One region of the Priestia sp. TSO9 genome, then DNA from elsewhere that is predicted to be linked to it. Evidence: riboswitches for the same ligand, from Rfam matches in the RefSeq annotation. Region 1 holds a riboswitch; each other region holds the start of a gene.
The links. Region 1 has a riboswitch for cobalamin ahead of LJC66_RS13275 ((2Fe-2S) ferredoxin domain-containing protein). Riboswitches for the same ligand answer to the same signal wherever they lie in the genome.
Positions count from the first base shown of each region.

Region 1 (4,545 bases):
TGCTTGGAGCTTTTTAATAATCACATCTGGCTGAGTCGTTGGGATTTGCAGTTTGATTTGATGGTCAGGTGTATACTCCATCGTACCTTTTTCACCAACAGCTTCTGCTAGTGTGGTCATTTGAACAGGTGTGAATTTCTTATTGGCAAGTCCTGGGCTAACTGCCACTTCGAAAATTGACTCTATTGGCTGATGTACGACCGCAGAAGTGGTTTCACCTAAAATTGCTTGAAGCGCTTCTTCTGCAAGAGCTCGTGAAGTTGCTGGTTCTTCTGGTTTGGTCTGAACTGCTTCAATAGCTGAAGCTGTTTGCTTTACAGTCTCTTCTTGATCGAGAGCCCATGGTTCTGCTTCTTTTCGAAGTCGCTGATGCGGTCTTAGCGGCTGCTCCGTTTGGTTGAGGGTATATTTCCGCTGATACCCGCGCGGGGTAATCATTAAATCGTCGTAAAAGAACGTAGATGAATTCCCGACAACAACGGTAGTCAGCATGCCAATTTCATGATTTAACATGTCTTTTAAGTTGGTCATTACGACTTCTTCACGGTCACGATAAGCGCTTTTCACAAGACCAACAGGCGTATCAGGAGAACGGTACTTTAATAAAATCCTCTGTGCTTCAACAATTTGTCTTGTTCGTCTTCCGCTTTTTGGGTTGTAAAAAGCCACTACAAAATCTGCTTGTGCAGCTGCTTCGATTCTTTTTTCAATTAGTTCCCAAGGCGTAAGGTGGTCACTTAAACTAATTGTACAAGCGTCGTGCATCACGGGCGCTCCAAGGAGAGATGCGCATGAATTGATAGCCGAAATGCCAGGAATTACTTCCAGCTCTACGCCCGTTTCTTTTTTCCAGCCTTTTTCAATCAACACTTCATACACAAGGCCTGCCATTCCATATACTCCTGCATCTCCGCTTGAAATGACAGCCACGGTTTTTCCTGCTTCCGCTTGCTTTACAGCTTCTTGTGCACGGCTTACTTCTTCGGTCATTCCTGTACTAATAATTTGCTGATTCGTTAACAGTCCTTGAATTAATTCCACATAGGTTTTGTAACCGATGATCATATCACTTTCTTGAATGGCTTCTCTTGCTCGCTGTGTAATATGTTCAAAGCTTCCCGGCCCAAATCCGATAACTAACAGTTTACCTTTCATGCTAGCTCCTCCTTTATGCGTTACTTTTTACTTTGTCAATTCCTTCTATGGAGTCACTGTTTTCCGGAGAAACGAAACCATTTTGATCATATTCATAAATAAGCGATTCCTTTATACTGCAGCCTCCTGCTAAATGTTCTTCGACAATCCGGTGAGCCACGGTTTCAGTGACCTGCTTGTACCAATCTCCTGAAGGATACACAATAGCTACAGGAGCATCTTTGCATCGTCCATTACAGCGTGTACGCGTTGTATGAACCGTTTCATCCAAATCCAGTTCCGTCACTTTATTTCGAATAGCTTGGGTGGCTTCTTCTCCACCTTTTCTCATACAGCTGCTTCCATTACAAATCAATACGTGATGTTTTGTTCCATTTAAGTTCCACGTCGTCACACTCATTCGCTCCTTTACTAAAAAAAGCGCCTCTATCATTGATAGAGGCGCAGAAAAATTCAAACTAAGTTTTTGCACTTCCACCTATATCCCGTAGGGTAAGCTTCGCATTAGAAAAAGGCTGGTTTCCTGGCTTCGATTCATCACTTCATTGCGCCTTCCCGAATACAGTGGCATATGCAATCAGCTCATCTTCACAGTGGCGGGTACCGCGCTGGCTTCACACCAGACTTCCCATTTAACGCAATGTAAACATTGCGCACCTTTTTTGCACGATATGTAGTTTTGCGACATGAGAAAAACCCGCTTCGCTAATATGCGAGCGGGTAAAACGTCAGAATAAGAGTGTACACGAATGCCACTTTAAGCCAACGTTTCCCTTCCCGCTCCCCGGAGAAATAGAAACTTCACAATAAAGACAGGTCTCCTGACTTGTGTATCATTCTACTTGAGAACCTTCCCGTGATTCTTCCACAGTGGTTATACTCGTTCGTCCACACTTACAGTTGCGGGGGCAGTACTGGTCTTTCACCAGTTTCCCTATTAAGCCTTCTTGGCATCTTTACTGTTGCTGTTTGATATATATGAACCTTTTAAACTATCAGAATAATAGAAGTAACTACCATATCATAGCGTACATTTTTTTTTATTTCAACTCTATTCTTTTTATAGGATATAAAGAGCCATAAAAAAACAAGAGCAAAAAATCAGCTCTTGTTTTTCTACTTATATAGCTACCAATGTTAAATGAGGATCATTATAATACACGACTTCTGAAAGAACTTTACAGCCATTTGTTTTGGCAAAAGCTTCTCTCGCCTGCTTTTCAGTTTCAAATTCAAACATTTTCATTTCTTTTCCAGCATATACCGTCAGTACCCACATGAAAAGATTCGCCTCCGATTATTGTAGTGATCGCTATATCCACATTATGACGAAACCATTTCCTTTTGAAAACCCATTCTACAAAACTTGTCACAAGAAACTTTTAAAAATTTAAAAACATTTTAACTTCTGTAAATGAACAAAATGTACAAAAGGTTTAAGCAGTATTGTATCTCTTTAAAAAGGTGCTTTTTTAATCACCTATTGCTCCACCAGTAAAAAATATATAGTATTTATTAAAAAAAAGAAGCCGGACAGCTGGCTTCTTTTTTAAGAAAGGAAAGAACAGACATCGTAATCCCATCCTGTTCTTTATTTTGCATAAAAATACACTAATTAAATATCCCTTTCTTAAAGCAGAACCATGTTCGACTGAATATAGTAATAGAGAAGCTTATACGTATGATTCAATGAATCTTGATGCGTTCTCTCAAACGCATGAGAAGAATCAATTCCTGGACCAATTAAGCCGTGTACGATATCGTGTCCCGCACGAATAGCAGCAGAAGCATCTGATCCGTAAAATGGATAAATATCTAATTTGTACTGAATATCATGCTGCTTAGCTAGCTCCACCAAATGCTTTCTCAAACCGTAATGATATGGGCCGCTTGAATCTTTTACACAAATAGACACAGTGTATTCATCAGTAGATTGTCCATCTCCCATAGCACCCATATCAACTGCTAAGTATTCTACTGTTTGAGGCGTAATATTCGAATTTCCTCCGTATCCAATTTCTTCATTATTTGAAATGAGAAAATGCGTAGTGTATGGCAGTTCGATCTGTTCTTCTTGAATTGTTTTCATGAGCTGAAGCAATAAAGCTACGCTTGCTTTATCATCGAGATGACGAGATTTAATAAAACCCCTTTTTGTTATTTCTACACGAGGATCAAACGAAACAAAGTCGCCAACTTCAATTCCAAGGCTGCGAACATCTTCTGCGCTATGTACTTTTTCATCCAATCGAATTTCTATATTTTCTTGATTCCGCTCAGCTTTCCCTGCATCTTTATACACATGAACAGATGTTTGATGCATAAGAATGGTTCCTGTAAATACTTCTCCTGATGAAGTTTCAATTTCACAATATTCTCCTTCAATAGAATTGTAGCGAAACCCTCCAATCAGGTCGATTTTTAGACGCCCACTCGATTTGATTTCTTTTACCATAGCACCTAATGTATCAACATGAGCCGTCAGCATGCGGTGGTGATCTGTATCTTTACCGGGAATAGTAGCGACTAAGCCCCCTTTTCGATTGCGATACGTTTGAATATTTAGCTCTTTTACATAGTCTTCGACAAATGAAATCACCTTTTCTGTATTTCCAGAAGGACTGGGAATCGAAACAAGCTTTTTAATTAACTGAACAGTTTCCGTCATTATGACACTTCCTTTGTCTCTCATTTCTTTTATTTTACCATATGTTTCAAAAAAGATAACAGGCAGATCCAAACAAAAAAGCCGGGCAGCTGCCCGGCTTTTTTGTTTTAAGCTATGTTTGATTTCTTTAATCCATTTGTATAGTTTAATGATTTTTGCTTATCAAATTCGCCTTCAGACTTCGACATCACAATGGCAGCTAAAGCATTTCCTACTACGTTAACTGTGGTACGCATCATATCAAGAATGCGGTCAATTCCTGCAATAAATGCCATGCCTTCAAGAGGGAAGCCCATAGATTCAAGTGTAGCAAGTACAACTACAAACGATGCCCCTGGTACACCAGCCATTCCTTTTGAGGTTAACATTAGCACAAGAAGGAGCTGAATTTGATCCATAATGGAAAGGTCGATGCCGTACATTTGAGCAATAAACAGCGATGCCAGCGCCTGATAAATGGTTGAACCATCTAAGTTAAACGTGTAGCCCGTTGGAATAACGAACGATGTAACCGATTTAGAACAACCGAAGTCTTCCATCTTTTTGATAAGAGACGGTAAAACGGCTTCTGAACTTGCCGTTGTAAAAGCAAGAAGCAGCTCGTCTTTTAACACTTTTATGAGCGTAAACATGCTTGTTCCAGCCATTTTAGCAATAATTCCAAGAACCACAAGCACAAAGAAAATCATGGTGAAGTAAACGGCGAACACTAATTTTCCTAA
Region 1 is NZ_JAJEKD010000013.1:993,199-997,743, forward strand. Features, by position in the region: gene cobJ (precorrin-3B C(17)-methyltransferase) at 1-1,155, opposite strand, end outside; gene LJC66_RS13275 ((2Fe-2S) ferredoxin domain-containing protein) at 1,169-1,549, opposite strand; cobalamin riboswitch at 1,652-1,831, opposite strand; cobalamin riboswitch at 1,950-2,128, opposite strand; gene LJC66_RS13280 (hypothetical protein) at 2,276-2,434, opposite strand; gene LJC66_RS13285 (M42 family metallopeptidase) at 2,786-3,823, opposite strand; gene LJC66_RS13290 (cation:dicarboxylate symporter family transporter) at 3,931-4,545, opposite strand, start outside.

Region 2 (4,545 bases), 640 kb from region 1:
CTTTCTTTTAACCAAACGGCTGTCATCAACCCTACGATTTGCTCATGGCGCACATTTTCTTTCATCAAATATTGCTCATACTCCAAAGAAGGAGTATCTGAATAATAGTCTTTGTGAACAAATCGATTGTAAAAGGTGTCCGTTTCCGTAATGCCTGTTCCTAAAACCCCTGAGCTGTATGTTTTATAAGAAGTCTCGGTTTTCATGATTAAAAGCTCAGGCCGTTCTTCAATTTTAAGATGTGAAAAGGGACCAATCCCCTTTTCAATTCGAACTGGAATATGGTCCCTCTTCTTATTTATTGTACACCTCAGGGTATACTGCTTTTGCTAAGTCCTCTAAGCCATCTACAATACGAGGTCCTAAGCGGTTGATTTTGTTTTGATCAACCTTCTCGATGTTACCCTCTTTTACAGCAGTCATGCTGCTCCAAGCGGGACGCTTCATAATCTCATTTTTGTCTGCATCATACGTTGCGATAATATCGTCAGGGTTTAACTTAACAACTTGCTCTTCAGAAAACTTAACCCAACCCTTTTCACTAGCCGCTACGTTATCAGCACCGATCATAGTAAGCATTTCGTTCATGAACGTACCTTTTCCTGTTGTATAAATCTCAGGAGCTCCTGATACCTCTATCCATACTTTTTTACGATCTTCTTTTGAAATCGTTTTTGCTTTTTTCTCAATTGAAGCTACTTTTTCTTTCATGTCTTTAATTGTTTGATTAGCTTCTTTTGTTTTACCCGTTAATTTACCGATTTGGGTAATAGAATCATAAACCGTATCAAACGTTGTTGAATCTTTTACAACAAATACCGGAATCCCCGCACTTTCAATTTGTTTAAATACTTCATCCGAAACGCCCATACTTGAAGCGTGTGCCAGCACTAAATCAGGATTTAAAGCAATAACTTTTTCTGCATTAACGTTCATATCTCCTACCTGCGCTTTTTTCTTTACGCTTTTAGGATAATCATCGTTGCTTGTGACACCTACTAATTCTTTTTCAAGGCCAAGGGCATATACAATCTCCGTATTACTTGGCATTAGTGAAACAATTTTCTTAGGCTGTTTTTTCAACGTAATTTCTTTATCACGCGCGTCTTTTACCTTCACAGGAAATGCAGCTTGTGACGTTTGTGCTGTATCTTGCTTCGTTTTTTTATCACTGTTGCTTTGGCTGCCTGCACCGCATGCAGCAAGTACGATGACTAACAGTGCAATAATGGAATACGAAAGCCATTTTTTCATCTAAATACTCCCCCTATATATTGTTCATTGTGAATACGAAACCTCCACGTTAAAGAAAAAGCAAATGATCATGCAAAAAGCAGCGCTATCCCGTTTTTCCGCTTTGACTATGTATACTGCTCGCAGGCAGCTTCAAAATAAAAAAGCTTTACTTTCAATTGAAAGCAAAGCAGGTAACGTCAAGATAAGCAGGAAAAGAATCCGTTCACTATACTTGATATGTATGTTCATTACCCTGCTTCACCCTTCCTCGAAGGTTTCACAGCTAACAATAAGGCAGGTCTCCTGACTTACGCACAAAGCGCTTACAGTGGCGGGACCGCGCTGGCTTTTCACCAGACTTCCCTTTTCACTCAATCTTTAAATTGAGACCTTATTGCTTTACGATTATTCACTTGTCCTAGTATACCCCACTCATGGAAAAATGGAAATAGCCATTCTCACAAAAAAAAGCTGCAAGAATGCTCTCGCAGCTTAGGGAATTAAAGAGTTGCTAAAAATTCACGGACCGCTTCAGGCGTTTTAGCATTTGCACTGTGCAAGTGTGCAATTTTTTCACCGTTTTTATATACAAGAAGAGAAGGAATACCCATTACATTGTTTTCAGCAGAAAGTTCTTCAAACTCATCCTTGTCAATTTTAAACCATGCTTTATCTGTATTTTCGTCAACGATTTCATCAATGAACATATCCAAACGTTTGCAATCAGGACACCACGTTGTCGTAAAAATCCCAACGCTTAGTGTTTCGTTCTTAATTTGTTCGCGAAATTGTTTTTCTTCCGTAAATTGTTTCATTGTGTTACCTCCAGCATCTATTCGTTCCTTCTCCCTATTCTATGGTAAGAAGTCTGACTTCATTATAAACGATTTTTTTATCGTTGTGCTAATGTTTCAGCTTATTTAGACCATAACGGTTTTAGACGTAAAAAAATGCTAGCTTAAAAAAGCTAACATTTCGAAATCACAGAATGTTGTGTCTATTATCAGCTAAACCATTTAGGCGGCATGTTTCGGTTCCAATAAATTTTCCCTAAATCATAATGCTTCTGAAAATTATCTGCAGCCGCATGATAGTGAAAATTAAACCAGTATCCATCTTTTGGAGGATTTTCACGCCGTACATGAAATCGTATTAAGTCCTGACCGGTTTCCCGGTCATATACATGGAAAATCTTTTCACCGTAGCCAGCAGCAGGATGCTCGCTTATCTCGAGATTCTGAATCGACTGTTCACGCTCAGTGCCAATGTCGGTCAGCACTTCTTCAATTTTAGGTAACACTGCTTGACGAAATTCATCTTCAATGACAGGTCCAATTTTTGTTCCGAATTTTTCCACTGACTGTTTTTCAGCTGATTCCATTGCATACGTAACAAATGATGAAACGTCTTCATATTTTGGTTCTTCATATGGCAAATGAATATCTTCTATAACAGCTGTGACAGGAGTTGTTTCTCTTACATACCCTGCTTTATGTTGCTTGTCCGCTTTTGCATCATCAACGTATAAATATTCTGGTGGAGTGACAAGCCCAAATGTAAATACTGTAATAAATACAATTAGCATTCTTTTTATCCATCTAGGCATTCGTATCTTTCCTTTCTCATCTTTTCCCATATGGTCTTTTCATATCGTAAAATTCATTGTTATAACTCACTAGGTATTGTAACATACTTATTAATTTTTTACCTATATTTGCTTATTCATTTATGCTGCCTACGGGCATTCGACGACTTTTTAGTTAGCACCTTCCTTCTTCTGTTTGAGCTTGTCACACCGAGCGGAAACCTATACAAGATATTCCTTTTTTGCTGGATGCTTAAACACAAAAGTATTTTTATGTTCAAAAATATATCATACTTTTATGAACTTTAGATGAAATTCATAAAAAAAACTTCCAAAACTTTTTAATCCCTAAAAGGTTTTGGAAGTCTTTTCAATGATCGGGATTCATTTTACTTTTTTGTTTATTATTGTATATCAATTGTCCCGTAATGAAATTTTGATGTTTTTCGTTTTTGTACGGTAAATCCATGTTCTTCAAAACGAGTGCTTTTCCAATGATCTTTTAGCACGATCTTTTGTTTGGCTACTCTTTTTGCTTCTTGTATAGCCATTGGCGTCAGCGTAGTATAAAGTGCTATTGCTTTAATACCGTTAATTCCATTCGATTCATCAATTTGCTCTTGAAACATAGGATCAAAGTAGACAACATCAAAAGAATTATCTTCACAACACGCCAAAAACGCTTCAAAATTTTGATGAACCACGTTTATACGCTTCATTGCATCGTTCAACTCTTGTACGTCACTTTCCCAATTTAAAAGCCCTTGTTTGACTAAATAAGCTACATAGCGGTTGCCTTCTAGTCCGACAACTTTCCCGCTTTCCCCTACCGCTGCGCTCGCCATCATACTATCCGATGCAAGACCAAGTGTACAGTCAAGCACGCTCATTCCTTTTTCTAAACCAGCAGCTTCAATAAACGGATCACGTTCTCCCCGCAGCCATCTCTTCACTCTAAACATAGCGGAGTTTGGATGAAAAAAAATAGGTTCCTCTTCGTTTTGAACGTGCAACTCTACTCTATTCTTACCGACAACCAGCACATCTGCAGCTTGAAGATTCTGAAGATCTGCAACGGATTTCTTCTCTCTTACTACAAAAGGTATACTTAAATCAGCGGCTACTTGTTTGGCTTTTACAATCATCTGTTCATTTGTTCGACCAGCAGTCGTAACAATCACTTTCATAACTCCCCCTACACTGTTTGGCTATTTACATAAAGAAAAAGGATGCCGATAGACATCCTTTTTCTTATAAAGTATATGCGATTTTTCTCTAAAAATCTATATACTAGATGTGACAAAAGCAGGACATTTTATGAACAGTGCTGCTTAAAGCCATTTAAAATGTTTTCAAAAATAACTTCTAACGGCTGACCTTCAATTTCATGTCGAGGAATAAAATGAACGACTTCTTTTCCTTTTAAAAGCGCCATAGACGGTGATGAAGGCTCAATGTCCCCAAAATATTCACGCATTTTAGCTGTTGCTTCCTTATCTTGGCCAGCAAAAACAGTTACCACTTGATCTGGTTTTTGCTCAGACTGTAAGTACGCTTGCGTTGCTGCAGGACGTGCTAAACCAGCAGCGCATCCACAAACTGAATTAACGACAACAAAAGTTGTGCCTTCTACGTTTTCCATAAAATCAACTACGGCTTCCTCTGTTGTTAATTCTTCATAACCAGCTTGAGTTAATTCTTGACGCATTGGTTTAACTAACTGA
Region 2 is NZ_JAJEKD010000013.1:353,582-358,126, reverse strand. Features, by position in the region: gene LJC66_RS10025 (adenosylcobinamide amidohydrolase) at 1-206, opposite strand, end outside; gene LJC66_RS10020 (ABC transporter substrate-binding protein) at 295-1,254, opposite strand; cobalamin riboswitch at 1,513-1,645, opposite strand; gene LJC66_RS10015 (thioredoxin family protein) at 1,737-2,051, opposite strand; gene LJC66_RS10010 (YpjP family protein) at 2,240-2,842, opposite strand; gene LJC66_RS10005 (class I SAM-dependent methyltransferase) at 3,226-4,002, opposite strand; gene LJC66_RS10000 (BrxA/BrxB family bacilliredoxin) at 4,137-4,545, opposite strand, start outside.
Region 2: it holds a riboswitch for cobalamin, as region 1 does, so the genes downstream of both, LJC66_RS10020 (ABC transporter substrate-binding protein) here and LJC66_RS13275 ((2Fe-2S) ferredoxin domain-containing protein) in region 1, are expected to answer to the same signal.

Region 3 (4,545 bases), on a different contig from region 1:
TTAGACAAAAAGCTGGAGGTTACTTAGTGTGCCATTACTTAGATTTGATGTAATAGAAGGAAGAGATGAAAAAGAGTTAAAAACATTACTAGACGCTGCTCACCGAGCGATGCTAGAAGCCTTTGGCGTCCCGGAGCGCGACCGTTATCAAATTGTACATCAGCATCCTGCTCATGAAATGATTATTGAAGATACAGGTCTTGGCTTTGAGAGAAGCAAGGATTTGGTTATTATAAGTGTAACGAGTAAACAGCGAACAGAAGAGCAAAAGCAAGCTCTTTACAGATTAATTGTAAAAGAGCTTGGAGAGAGCTGCGGCATTCAGCCAAACGACATTATGATTTCGATTGTTGAAAACGGTAATGCTGACTGGAGCTTTGGCATGGGAGAGGCTCAATTCTTAACTGGGAAATTATAAAACGGTTTATTATCTAGAGAAGCCCTTATTTCTAAGGGCTTTTTCTCATTTTGTCTATAAAAATATTATTCTCTTAGTCACATCTTACTCAAAATTAAATACAGACATCTGTCAAATGAATGATACAATAAGCTTATATGCCATTTTGAGTGGAAAAACCATAAAAGAGTTCGGCGTACTAATTTTAGAACAACAATAAATTTACATAAAGATGTAAAGATTTAAAGGTTAAAAGAGAAGTGTATAAAATCTGTAAAACAAAAGAACAGTTACGCGTTAAACATAGGAGTAAAAGGTTCTTCACGTGTTTTTTCGGATAATAAGAGAAAGTAATTTTGATCATTGAGGAGGAACTTAGAATGTTTGGATTTGATGCAGATGTATCGCCGTTAGTGCGAATTAAAGTAATTGGGGTTGGCGGTGGAGGAAATAACACCGTTAACCGTATGATTGAACACGGTGTCCAAGGAGTAGAATTTATCGCCGTTAATACGGATGCTCAGGCGCTTAACTTATCTAAAGCAGATGTGAAAATGCAGATTGGTGCGGCCTTAACGCGAGGATTAGGTGCAGGAGCTAATCCAGAAGTAGGAAGAGAAGCAGCCGAAGAAAGCAGAGAACAAATTCAAGAAGTACTGCAAGGCGCAGACATGGTATTCGTAACAGCTGGCATGGGCGGAGGAACCGGTACTGGAGCAGCTCCGGTTATTGCCCAAATTGCCCGTGAACTAAATGCTTTAACAATTGGAGTAGTCACTCGCCCGTTCAAGTTTGAAGGAAATAAACGTACGAAGCAAGCAGTAGGGGGTATTACTGCGATGAATGAATCGGTAGATACCCTTATTGTGATTCCAAACGACCGCTTGCTTGAAATTGTCGATAAAAAGACGCCTATGCTTGAAGCATTCCGTGAAGCAGATAATGTTCTTCGCCAAGGTATTCAAGGTATTTCAGATTTAATCGCTGTTCCGGGGCTGATTAACCTTGACTTTGCTGATGTAAAAACAATCATGTCTAATCAAGGATTTGCGCTTATGGGTATCGGACGAGCTTCCGGATCAGACCGGGCAATTGAAGCAGCAAAAAAAGCCATTTCTAGTCCGCTGCTAGATGCATCGATTGATGGAGCAAGAGGCGTGCTGTTGAACATTACGAGCGGCAGCAGCTTGAGTCTTTACGAAGTACAGGAAGCAGCAGATATTGTCACGTCTGCTTCTGATCAGGACTTAAATATGATTTTTGGATCTGTGATTAATGAAGATTTAAAGGACGAAATGATGGTAACCGTTATTGCCACTGGATTTGATGATGAAGATGTTTCACCATCAGCTTCTACTTCTAGAGTTTCAAGAGCACGCTACTAAATTAAATAACCAGCTTTTATGGTGGCAATTGTTTTTCAATTGCCTTAAAAGGGAATCCGGTGCAAATCCGGAGCGGTCCCGCCACTGTAACAAGGAGCCTTATGTCAAAAAGCCACTGTCTATTTAGAGACGGGAAGGCGGTATAAGGCAATGACTTGAAGCCAGGAGACCTGCCATAAATCTCAGCACACAATAACCTACGAGGATAGGGAGGTGTTTTGGCAGAATCAAAAATAAGATAAACAAGGGATACGTTTATCTGAATTTGTTGTGAAGACAAGCACTTCTTTTTAGAAGTGCTTTTTTTTGTATTAAAATAGAAGGTGGGAAAATCAATGATAAATAATAAAAAGCTCGTATCTATGATATTTCTTGTGTTACTTTGCCTCACTGCTTGCGCTCCTAATGAAGAGAGCATAAGTATAAAAGAAAGAAAGAAAACGGATAAAAGTGTGACGTTTTTATTTAATTTTACATCTGCAACGCTTGATCCTCATACCGACGATAATTATACAGCAGTTCGTGCGGGAGTAGGGGAGACGCTTGTTAAAATCAGCGACGATTTAAAAATAAAGCCTTGGCTTGCTGAAAAGTGGGAAACGAAAGATAACGGCCTTACATGGACATTTATGATAAGAAAGAACATCACGTTTCAAAATGGAAAAGCGCTGGATGCAAATGCTGTTAAGTCTTCTCTTCAAAGAACGATAGATCAAAGTTATGCGATGAAAAACACTTTAAATATTAAAGAAATGAAATCGAACGGTCATGCGCTGACAATTACATTAAAAGAACCAATGCCTAAATTCCCTTCTGAGTTAGTGCATCCAAACACAGCTATTATAGATGTTGATGTTTCTAATATAGCTAAGAAGCCCATTGGTACAGGTCCATTTCACGTTTTGACTTTCGATCAAGGAAATCAAGTGAAGTTAGAAAGATATGAACATTATTGGAATGGAAAAGTGAAATTGAAAAATGCGATCTTTGCATTTAACGAAGATGCAAATGCGCGAGTTGCAGCTCTTCAGTCCGGGACAGCCGATATTATTTATCGGCCGCCTTTAGAAAGCTTGAGCACTTTACAAGCGAATTCGTCTTTCAAAGTAAGCGGAGTACCTAGTGTGCGTACTCATTTATTGCTTTATAACCAAACCAATGACGCATTAAAAGACGAAAATGTAAGAAAAGCTATCGATACCTTATTGAACCGAAAAGAAATTGTCAGCAGCATAATGAACAATCAAGCGGCAGCGGCTCGAGGTCCATTTTTATCTCAATTTCCTTTTGCTGATAATACTGCTAACGAGCAAAGAGGTATGACATCTGCTAAAAAATATTTAGAGAAAGCAGGCTATCAAATCAAAAATGACAAAGCAATCAAAAATGGAAAGCCACTATCGCTCTCTCTTGTCACATACAGCTCTCTGCCAGAACTGCCTTTAATTGCTCAGCTTATACAGTCTAATGCCAAAGAGTTAGGAATTTCTATTAAAATTCACCTAGTTGAAGATAGCGATGAATATGTAATGGCAAAAGATGATTGGGATTTAGCATTGTACAGCCTTATCACAGCACCTAGAGGGGATGCCAGCTATTATTTAAGCACGAACTATTTGCCGGGCGGTGGTTTAAATGCCAGTCGAATTAATGACGATACGCTAACAAAAATGATAGAACAGTTAAATTCAACCGTAGATGACGCAAAACGAAATCAGCTAGCCAAGCAAGCAACCGCTTTGATTAATAGAAAAATGCTGACATCATCGATTGTACATCCAAACATTGTTGTTGCTTATAATCAACAAGTGAAAAATTGGACAACAAATCCCAGTGAGTATTATATGCTGACTCAGCATTTAGACGTAACGCCGTAGTCAATATTGTTGTTCCTATAGGAAAACGAGAAAGTATACAATGATAGAAAAAAGGATGTGACAGTAAACGTGCAAGAAGTACAAATGTATCAAATTAAAGAAGTAACAGAAAAAGATGCGGAAGTGGTTCAGTTTGTCATGAATATACGGAATGAGCTATTTCCTATGCTGCAAAAAAATCAGCTTCCTGTAGATTTGCTTCATTTTAATGAACATTATGTTCAAGCGAAAGGCGCTGCTTTTTTTGCAGCTGTCACGGAAAATCAACAAGTAATTGGAACAATTGGTTTATACGCTTACGATGGAAGGTTTCATGCATTAAAAAAGCGATATGAACATAAAACTGCAGCTGAGATTGTAAAATGCTATGTCGATCCAGCGTACCGGCGTCTAGGCATTGGACAGCAGCTGTTAAAAGCAGTGGAACAATTTGCTCAAAATCATTTTTATGACACGTTGTATCTGCATACTCATCCTTTTTTACCGGGGGCTATCCCATTTTGGACTTCACAAGGTTTTATCGAAAGGCTTGCTGAACAGGAAGAGCCATGGAATACGCTGCACATGGACAGAAAAATACAACCAGTCGTAATGTAACAATATTATACAGTAATTACCATAGAATCTAGATAAGAGCTCATGCTATAATAAGCGTACTTACATTTATAGCCTGTAGGGCAAGTCCTTACAGAAAAGAACCACGTTTCGAATTGGCTGAAACGTGGTTTTTTTCTATGAAAAACAAATAACAAAATATTTTTAAAAATATATATGAAATCGCTTTCAAAATAATGAAATATATTATATAATTACTAGTGTTGTGTTGTACTTTGTTAGTGTTAAATCAATATCCTACATGTGTGAGCCGATTGCCTTATGGTAGTCG
Region 3 is NZ_JAJEKD010000008.1:34,309-38,853, forward strand. Features, by position in the region: gene LJC66_RS02360 (tautomerase family protein) at 29-418, shown strand; gene ftsZ (cell division protein FtsZ) at 778-1,782, shown strand; cobalamin riboswitch at 1,785-1,974, shown strand; gene nikA (nickel ABC transporter substrate-binding protein) at 2,118-3,659, shown strand; gene LJC66_RS02375 (GNAT family N-acetyltransferase) at 3,729-4,256, shown strand.
Region 3: it holds a riboswitch for cobalamin, as region 1 does, so the genes downstream of both, nikA (nickel ABC transporter substrate-binding protein) here and LJC66_RS13275 ((2Fe-2S) ferredoxin domain-containing protein) in region 1, are expected to answer to the same signal.

Region 4 (4,545 bases), on a different contig from region 1:
AAGCTCTGTACCTCCAGTTGAGCGTAATAAATATGTTTAATGGTCGTAAATGTTTTAAATATAAGGTGCTGAGATAAAAGTATTTTAGCTGAAGTAAAAAACGAACCACTAATCAAAAACTTTGATTAGTGGTTCGTTTTTTATGGTGAACGCAGGTTTCAGCTGTTTCGTTTCTTCTAGCAGTTGATTGGAGAGCAAGGCGAAGACTCCTGCGGGAAAAGCAGTTCAGCTCATGTCGGCCTTTGTTTGTCCCCAGCCTCTTTCTTAGTAGTAGATACAGAGATTTCAGCTTTTACCCTGTCATATTAGTGCCTAATAAAATGAAAAGATAGGTTAGCTTATTATAGTGTGGACTTTAATAGATATTCATAACTAGCAATTTCTAAAACGAAAGCTAAATGTGCGTTCTGCTTACAAGAAGATAGTGACCTTCACCAACAATTTCTCATATAAATAAGTAAGCTTGTTTACTTTTAACTAAATTTATTTATTAATAGGGGGATTAACTAGTTGATGAATTTGACGCTTCATGAACGTTCTGAAAAGTTATTAAAGCAAAGAATTAAACAATTAAACCCGAGAGATCCATTTAACTTTGTTTTTATGGGAGACAGCAGAGGTGACGGACCAAACGATGATTGTTTCACGATGAGCGGTGAATTTGAGCTTGTGTTAAAAAAGGCGGTAGAATTGAACCCGCTGTTTATTATTCATGGGGGAGACACCGTCTATACAGGGAAAAAAGAGTATTTGGAGCATTTTGTTAAAGTTGTTGAAAGAATCGCACCAAACATTCCTATGTTTGTATGCGTAGGGAATCATGATGAACTGTACCTTGATGAAAGCAATCTCGAAAACTTCAGAGCCACTATCGGAAAAGTACACTGGGTCATTGATATTCCTGTCTTTAACTTCCGGTGCATCGCATTAAATAATGTCATCAGTCCCAAAAACAAAATATATGGATTTACAGATAGAGAGCTTCATTATTTAGAACAGCAGCTAGAGGGTGCTCCTCGTAATACCGTTATAGCCATGCATGCACAGCCAAATATCGGTCGGTGGACAAACCTTGAAGGGTTTCCTGTAACGACTCCTCAAAGTCAAGAATTTTTTGATTTAATTCAAGAACACCGCGTGAAAAAAGTGTTAGTCAGCCACGTGCATGCGTATGACGAGCAGTTTATTAGAAAAAATAGAAACGGGTCGTTTACGCTTGGAAGAGGCACTGATTTTGTATTGTCAGGAGGCGCCGGTGCTCCCCTTGATTTTGAGCCGCCTTTAATTTTAAATAATTATAATTTTACAGAGTTTTTTGTAAGCAGGTACGACATTTTAGGTCCTCTTCTTTGGAAGGATTTTGGAGGACCTCGAAGAAATTGTTTGTAAAAACAAGAAAGTAGAAAGCTAGGTTCAAAAAAAGAGGCTGGAACAAAAGGGTTTTGGACGAAGTGAAACGAATCATCGATCAAGATGTGTGATTAGTGGTTCGCTTTTTTGTTAGGGTAAACGTAGGTTTCATGTGTATAGGTCTTTCTAGCAGGTGATTGGAGGACAAGACGAAGACTCCTGCGGGAAAAGCGGAACAGGTGAGACCCCACAGGAACGTATGTGACGAGGAGGCTCAGCGACCGCCCGCGGAAAGCGAAGTCTTGTACGGAAATCAACAGCGGTGTCAAAAGTGATTCAGCTCATGTACCCATTTGTCTTTAGATTAGATTCATTTCGTGATGTCTCAACCTCTTTTGGAAAACCGTACGAAACCTTGTAGCAGAAGGCTCAGTCAAACGTTATAATAGATAATGAATGATGATATATTCTCTATATTTGTCATATATTTGTATTACATATGTAATTGAAGAAAAACATTCACTTGATATACTGTTTAATGACTTAACTTTATCTTAAAATTTACAGTGAAATGCCTGTTTATAGAGGCTTAGAACATACACAGCAAATGGAGGAGCAATCATGGCAAATGAAAAGATGCAAGAAGGACTTGATCGTTTTATCAAGGAAGATTTAAATGACCTTTTAGGTAGACTGTTCCCCCTAATGGACCGGGAGTGTGCCGAAGAAAAAAGAAAGCTTATCGAAACAGCGGTAGAGTACATTTATTCGTCAGGATATCACCAGGGAGCAAAAGATTTAATCGAAACACATCGAAAAGATGATTACAAATTATTAAGGCAAAAATTAGCGTCAACGCCTCCTGAAAACTGATTTTTTAAAAAAATTTTTGACAACATAAATCTAAGGTGTTAAGATGACTCTACATTCAAAATATTATAAACAATTAAAACTCTTATTGAGAGAGGCGGAGGGACTGGCCCTGTGAAGCCCGGCAACCATTTAACATTTTTGTTGAAAAGGTGCTACATCCTGCAAAGCGTACAGCTTTGAAAAATAAGAGAGGATTTCATAGATACTATGCCTCTCTATTCATGATAGAGAGGCTTTTTATTTTATGTGAATATGTTTTGAATGAACAATTTTATAAAAATGCATCAGGTGCTGTGTAACGAATGTATGCAGCTTAAAAGGGAAGACCGGTGAAAAGCCGGCGCGGTCCCGCCACTGTAATGGGGAGCAACTTATTAACCACTGTTTCATATTGAAATGGGAAGGGATAGGAAGCGATGAACCTAAGTCAGGAGACCTGCCTGTTGTATGCACTTAAGCTCTACGGGATATAGAGAGGAGTGAGGAATACGTGTTGAGAAAAACAGGATATCTCAACTTTAGTTAAGTATGCGTATCATCTCTCTTTTCATTTCGAAAAGAGAGATTTTTTAGTTTATCGATAAAAAATATACAGGGAGTGGAAAAAATGAGCAGTGTAAAAAGTTCAAACTTAGGTTATCCAAGAATTGGTGAAAAACGAGAATGGAAAAAAGCGCTTGAGCAGTTTTGGGCAGGAAAACTAGAGAAAGATATCTTTTTGCAGGAAATTGAAGCTCTTCGTCTAGTGAATCTGAAAAAACAGCGTGACGCAGGGATTGAATTAATTCCAGTCGGCGATTTTAGCTTATACGATCATGTGCTAGATACAGCGACTATGTTTGGTCTAGTGCCAAAGCGCTTTGATTATGACGGAGGACCGGTATCGCTTGAAACGTATTTTGACATCGCGCGAGGAACAAAAGGTGCGGTAGCCTCTACGATGACAAAATGGTTTAACACAAATTATCACTACATCGTACCAGAGCTTGACAAATGTACGCCCGCACTTGTAGAAAATCGCCCGCTTCAATTTTACAAAGAAGCAAAACAGAAGCTGAATATTGAAGGCAAGCCCGTTATTTTAGGTCCAGTAACATTTGTGAAGCTGTCAAAAGGATATAAAAAAAGTGAGTTTAAAGAAGTAGTTGAACAATTTGTTCCGCTTTATGCAACTATCTTAGCGGAGCTGCAGGCAGAAGGAGTAGAGTGGGTACAAATAGATGAGCCGGTTTTAGCTACAACGCTATCAAAAGAAGACCTGGCACTGTACACAGAAGTCTATCAAACTTTGAAGGAAGCGTCACCGAATGTAAAAGTCATTTTGCAAACGTATTTTGACAGCGTTGATCACTACAAAGAAGTTGTGTCTCTTCCTGTTGAAGGAATCGGTTTAGACTTTGTGCATGACCGAGGCGAAAATCTCACGGCTCTTAATAAATATGGTTTTCCAACTGATAAAGTGCTGGCAGCAGGAGTGATTGACGGACGAAACATTTGGCGTGAAAATTTGGACGAACAGCTTTTAACGATCAGTGAAATTGAAAAAGCCGTATCAAAAGACCGTTTGATTCTGCAGCCTTCATCAAGTTTATTACATGTTCCTGTCACGGTGAAAAGCGAAAAAACCATTGAGCCAATTCTAAAAAACGCACTGTCTTTTGCAGATGAAAAGCTGAAGGAAATCACGCTTTTAACAAAAGCGGTGCAGCAAGGAAAAGAAGCAATAGAAGAAGAAATAAGCGTAAACAAACAGGCAATTCAAGCATTAAATGGATCATCTTTTCGAAATCATCAAGACGTGCAAAAAGAGCTGAAGCAGCTGCATAGCTATAAAGCAGAGCGACAAGCGCCGTTTGACGTACGTCAGCGCGTTCAGCAAGAAGCTTTTCAACTGCCGCTTCTTCCAACGACAACGATTGGAAGCTTTCCGCAAACAAAAGAAGTGCGAAAAGAGCGTCTAAAATGGCGTAAAGGCGAGTTAAGCGATGAAGCATATGAAGCGTACATTAACGAGGAAATAAAAAAATGGATCGAAATTCAAGAAAACATCGGCTTAGATGTCCTTGTGCACGGAGAGTTTGAGCGTACGGACATGGTCGAATACTTCGGTGAGAAATTAGGAGGCTTTCAGTTTACGAAGTTTGGCTGGGTGCAATCTTACGGTTCTCGCTGCGTGAAGCCGCCGCTTATTTACGGAGATGTATCGTACGAGCAGGCGATGACGATCAAAGAAACGGTCTACGCACAGTCTTTAACCAATAAGCCGGTTAAAGGAATGCTGACGGGTCCGATTACGATTTTAAACTGGTCGTTTGTGCGTGA
Region 4 is NZ_JAJEKD010000015.1:650,563-655,107, reverse strand. Features, by position in the region: gene LJC66_RS18450 (sugar porter family MFS transporter) at 1-40, shown strand, start outside; gene LJC66_RS18445 (metallophosphoesterase family protein) at 514-1,389, shown strand; partial or broken gene LJC66_RS27980 (hypothetical protein) at 1,544-1,771, shown strand; gene LJC66_RS18440 (hypothetical protein) at 1,972-2,223, shown strand; SAM riboswitch class I at 2,303-2,413, shown strand; cobalamin riboswitch at 2,493-2,681, shown strand; gene metE (5-methyltetrahydropteroyltriglutamate--homocysteine S-methyltransferase) at 2,831-4,545, shown strand, end outside.
Region 4: it holds a riboswitch for cobalamin, as region 1 does, so the genes downstream of both, metE (5-methyltetrahydropteroyltriglutamate--homocysteine S-methyltransferase) here and LJC66_RS13275 ((2Fe-2S) ferredoxin domain-containing protein) in region 1, are expected to answer to the same signal.